2 regions of the Alteribacillus sp. HJP-4 genome follow, and region 1 is predicted to be linked to the other one. Evidence: riboswitches for the same ligand, from Rfam matches in the RefSeq annotation. Region 1 holds a riboswitch; the other holds the start of a gene.
What was found. Region 1 has a riboswitch for cobalamin ahead of ACE4RR_RS07200 (helical backbone metal receptor). Riboswitches for the same ligand answer to the same signal wherever they lie in the genome.

Region 1 (2,468 bases):
CGAGTGTATAAGGATCAGCCAGTGGATTTTGCAGAAGGCCCTGAAATGCTGCTCCAGCTATCGCAAGTGATGCCCCCACCAAAACTGCCAGGAGGACCCTCGGGAAACGAATATCGATAATTATATTTACATAGGTTGTATCAATGGAAGCAGGAATCTGAAGCTGAAAAAGCTTTCTGATTAAAATCTCCGCACTCGTTAAAAATGGAATGGAGACACTTCCTAGAGAGACACCCAGAACGACAGCAGCTGCCAGAAATAATACTCCGGCAGCATACGTAAGTACTATCTTATTCTTCTGCAAAAACATTCGGGTACACCGATTCAGCGATTTCTTCAATACCTTCCACAAGCCGCGGTCCTGGACGGCTCACTGCGTCATTATTAAGATTATAGATCTCTTCGTCCTGAATCGCAGGCACATCCTCCCAGCCGTCTCTTTCTAAAATCTCTTCTATTGATTCATCCGAGTAGTCACCGTGAGTAGTTAAAATGACATCTGGATTAAAAGCGACCGCTTCTTCTTCACTATAAGCAATCCAGCCCTCTTCATCGCCTGCTGCATTGTCAGCGTTTATGGTTTCCAGCATTTCATGCATAAAAGTATTCTGACCAGTAGTATATATTTCCGGTGGAGGCTGGATTTCCACCCAGACAGACTTTCTTTCCTCTTCATCAATTTCTTCGGCTTTCTCTTCAACAACAGAAATATCTTCTTCCATTTCCTCTATAATGGCCCCCGCTTCCTCTTCTGTGCCGGTGGCTTCGCCGATCATATTCATGGAATCATAAGCTTCCTCAAAAGAGTTTGCATCATTTACAATTAATATTTCTGCTCCGCTTTCTTCTATTTGATCAAAGGCTTCTTCATTGCTGTGCGCAGATGAAGCTTGAGCTAATACAAGATCAGGCTCAAGGGACAGTAGTATTTCCAAATCAAAATCAAGCCCGCCAATGCTTTGTTTTTCAGAGGCTTCTTCTGGAAAATTACAATAGTCAGTAACCCCCACAATCCTATCTTCAAGTCCGAGTGAATAGGCAATTTCCGTATTACTCGGAATCAGACTGACAATCCGTTCAGGTTCTTCTTCTATTTCAACTTCTTCTCCCGAAGCATCAGTAATAGTAGCAAATACCTCTTCTGTGCCGCCCTCATTCTTATCATCTTCTGCCGTTTCGTTATCGCCTGAGGCACCGCATGCTGATAAGACAACCGCAAGACTTGCAGTACTTATTCCTTTCAACCATTTGTTCATTATTTATCTCCTCCCCCGTATATCGACCGTGAATGCTGTTTATGTAAGGAAAGCTGCTGGTTAATATAAAAAAGCTCCCCTTTTATTCAAGGAGAGCGGAGTGTCGACAGACGGCATTGCAATACTTCGTCAACATGATTCCGGCTGCACCTTATCCTCGAAGGTCTATTACCGAGCTGAAGGCAGGTCTCCTGGCTTACGCTTTTTCAGCCGCGGCCGGCCTTCCCATCCTTAACGGACAGTGGCAGTTGGCTGCAGCAAATGCGATTACAGTGGCGGGACCGCATCGGAATTTAACACCGAATTTCCCTTTTAACGCGCTCGGCTGTTAACCGGGCGCGACCTTTAGCTTTCCTTATAAAATTATCGGTCGTATGCCTATATTATACACAAATCTTTTCATAAGAAAAGGAATTTCTATGCATGACCTTTGCCGGACTGTTTCTCACAAATAAACAGCTGACGAGGAGAAGTCTCTCTGGAATATGGGGCTGCATTATAATCACCAAATCGATGGAGAGTGGTTAACTGATTGCGAAGCAGCATCTTCTCCAATTGATCCTGGTGGTATAATTTTACTCTTTCAGTATATTCACGCTCGGAGTTACCATCTTGAATAAGAATTTTCTTATGGACATATCCAGCATGAATACTTCTTTTCTGTCTTACGATAAGTCCATCCGTTTTACGGCTGTCCTCAGGCACCAAATGTTTTTCTACATATAGAGGGTTCAGATAGTCGAAGATAAAGATCCCTCCCGGCTTCAAGGCTTCATTTGCCCGTGTCAGCACAAGCTCATTCTCTGCATCATCCTGGAAGTACCCAAAGCTTGTAAATAAATTAAAAGCAAGATCGTATTCCTGCAGCAAGGGGATATCTCGAATATCTCCGCGCATATAATTGACAGGCAGACCACTCGTCAGATCTATCGCTTTTTTCAGTAATGCAGCCGATAAATCAACCCCTGTCACATGAATCCCTTTTCTTGCCAGCCACCTTGCGTGTCTGCCGTTACCACAGCAAAGATCAACTGCTTTCATATTTCGGCGTATTTCTACATATTCCATGATCGGAGCCAGTTCTGCTGCAGCTTTTTCTTCGTCGCGATGGTCATAGACTCGTAAATAATCTTCTTGAAAATGTTCTTCGTACCAGGCTTTCATAGGATTCCCCCTATCATCCGTTGCGTTCCGCAGGCAAGAAGAAATGAA
Region 2 (2,468 bases), on a different contig from region 1:
TTACAGGAACATGCAGAAGACTGCACGATGGCTGGACTACTGTTCGTTCCGGCGGTACAATATTACTGATTAACGTCAGCAATGCTCGTTTTTGTTTTAGATCAGAACGCCAGATATTTCTTCCGTCTACGATTCCGGCACCGAGCACCTTATCCTCTGGAAAACCGCACTCCTGAAGTGCTTTAATATTTTGTTCCGCTCCATGCACAAAGTCAAGTCCGATACCTGCGACAGGAAGCCGCGTAATTTCGTCAAAGCGGGCGGCTGCTTCAAAATACGTTTGTAAAAATAGTGAAAGCTGTGGTGCAGCGTCATTCAGTCTTTGGTACGCAGCTTTTACCATTGATATATCTTTTTCCGTGATAGAGACCGACAACACTGGTTCATCGATCTGCACCCATTCTGCTCCTGCTTCTTCAAGTTCTTTCAGTACCTGTTCATATAAAGGAAGCAGCTTTTCTAAATGAACTTCAAATTCTTCCGGTGCAAAGCCTTTAGACAATTTTAAAAATGTCAGCGGACCAATGAGCACAGGCTTTCCTTCAATGCCCAGCTCATTTTTGGCCTCTTTATATGCCTGCAGAGGATAATTCTCAGTCAGTCTTGGCTCGACCCGGCCTATTTCCGGCACAATATAGTGGTAATTTGTGTTAAACCATTTCGTCATTTCGCACGCTGGAGCATCCTTAGTACCACGGGCCATTGCAAAGTATGTATCGAGCGAAATGCTGCCTTCTTTATGAACCCCGAAGCGTTCCGGTACAAGGCCAAACATCACAGCTGTATCGAGAATATGATCGTAGTACGAAAAATCGCCTACAGGGATCATATCTATTCCTTTTTCCTTCTGTTTTTTCAAAAAAGACAACCGGAGCTGTTTCATTTCTTTTTGCAGCTCTTCTTCTTCCAAACGTCCGGCCCAGAAACCTTCCAGCGCCTTTTTCCATTCTCTCTTTTCACCAAGCCTCGGGTAACCGAGGTTACTGCTTTTCAATCTCTCCACTTTTTAGTCCTCCCTCATTTTACGGAAATAAAAAAGGGTATTTTCACTTGCGCAATGGGAGAGCGCATGTAAAAATACCCTTGTCATTTAAATCAGACGCAGGAACACCTCCCTATCTCCCGTAGGTAAAACTCGGTGCTGTAAAAACAGGCAGGTCTCCTGGCTCCAGAATAACGTCATGACCGCCTTCCCGAAAAATTCAGTGGCAAATGATCACGACTCTTCTGTTACAGTGGCGGGACCGCGCCGGTATTTCACCGGACTTCCCTTTTAAATCCCAAAACAGCTTGCTTTGGAATACCTGTTTCCTCCGTTTATGAAGTTGACGTACGAATACTATATCTTGTTTCCTGCACTAGTGTCAAGACGATATATGGTATTTATTTACGGAATAATCAGCATATTCTGTTCGTCAAATTTCCAGTCCTCCCCATAGACGGCTTCCCATTTATACGGTTCATTCTGCCGGGTACATTTACTTATTTTCCGAAAAAGAATGACGCGTTTCCTCTGATCCATCTTTTTTAAAAATAACTGCTTCTGTTCCTTGTTTTTCAGCAATATCTTTCGCCCGCTTTATAGCATCTGCTTTTTTGTCATAAACATTGGCTGGTTTTTTCGCGTCACGGGACCGCACAGCCCAGCCGTCATCATGCGGCTCAACCAGCTCCGCTTTCTCCATTAACTCCGGACGGCTTTCGTACCGCTTATCCTTTTCTGAGCGTTCTGTCGGATCTCCCTCCTCCAGAAAATCGCGGATTTCTTTTTGTGATGCATTCTTCTGCCACTCCTTCGCCTGTTCTGTAGCAATCGGAATGGCACGCCCTTCATCGTAGCCGTCATCCAACATGGCATTGGCAATATCAATTGCCTTTTTACGCACAGGTTTATCCAGATTTTTCAACGAAGATGGGTAATCATTCATCGTCCATGGCATCTACAATCATCCTCCTATTTTAGATTTTTATCATCCTATTTCTTTTCCACTTTTCATTTTCCTTAAAACAAACAGCAGTCTTTCTTCCTTCTCTCTATGCCGCTGATCGATTATAATAGAAAGATAGACTATTGAAACCGGTTACTGCATGGGAGTGGAAGAAATGAAAATAGTAATTGCACCTGATTCTTTTAAAGGCAGCATGACTGCTGTCCAAGCTGCTGAAGCTATCAAACGCGGAGTGAACCGCGTCTCAGACAAAATTGAAACGGTGCTCGTGCCGTGTGCAGACGGCGGCGAAGGCACCGTAGCAACACTTGTGGCAGCCACCAATGGAAAAACAAAAATAATACGTGTGACTGGTCCGCTGGGTGAATCTGTTGAAGCTGCCTATGGACTGCTCCATGATAATCAAACCTGTGTTATTGAAATGGCTGCTGCATCCGGGATTGACCTACTCTTAAGAGAGGAACTGGACCCGTTCAAAACCACTACATACGGGGTGGGCGAATTAATAAAAGCAGCGCT

Region 2: another riboswitch for cobalamin. It lies ahead of metE (5-methyltetrahydropteroyltriglutamate--homocysteine S-methyltransferase); the one in region 1 lies ahead of ACE4RR_RS07200 (helical backbone metal receptor).

Annotation. Positions count from the first base shown of each region.
Region 1 is NZ_JBHIKY010000006.1:63,687-66,154, reverse strand. It holds gene ACE4RR_RS07205 (FecCD family ABC transporter permease) at 1-310, opposite strand, end outside; gene ACE4RR_RS07200 (helical backbone metal receptor) at 291-1,256, opposite strand; cobalamin riboswitch at 1,421-1,618, opposite strand; gene ACE4RR_RS07195 (class I SAM-dependent methyltransferase) at 1,674-2,420, opposite strand; gene ACE4RR_RS07190 (ATP-binding protein) at 2,434-2,468, opposite strand, start outside.
Region 2 is NZ_JBHIKY010000007.1:207,585-210,052, forward strand. It holds gene metE (5-methyltetrahydropteroyltriglutamate--homocysteine S-methyltransferase) at 1-1,003, opposite strand, end outside; cobalamin riboswitch at 1,136-1,323, opposite strand; gene ACE4RR_RS09010 (DUF2188 domain-containing protein) at 1,479-1,940, opposite strand; gene ACE4RR_RS09015 (glycerate kinase) at 2,104-2,468, shown strand, end outside.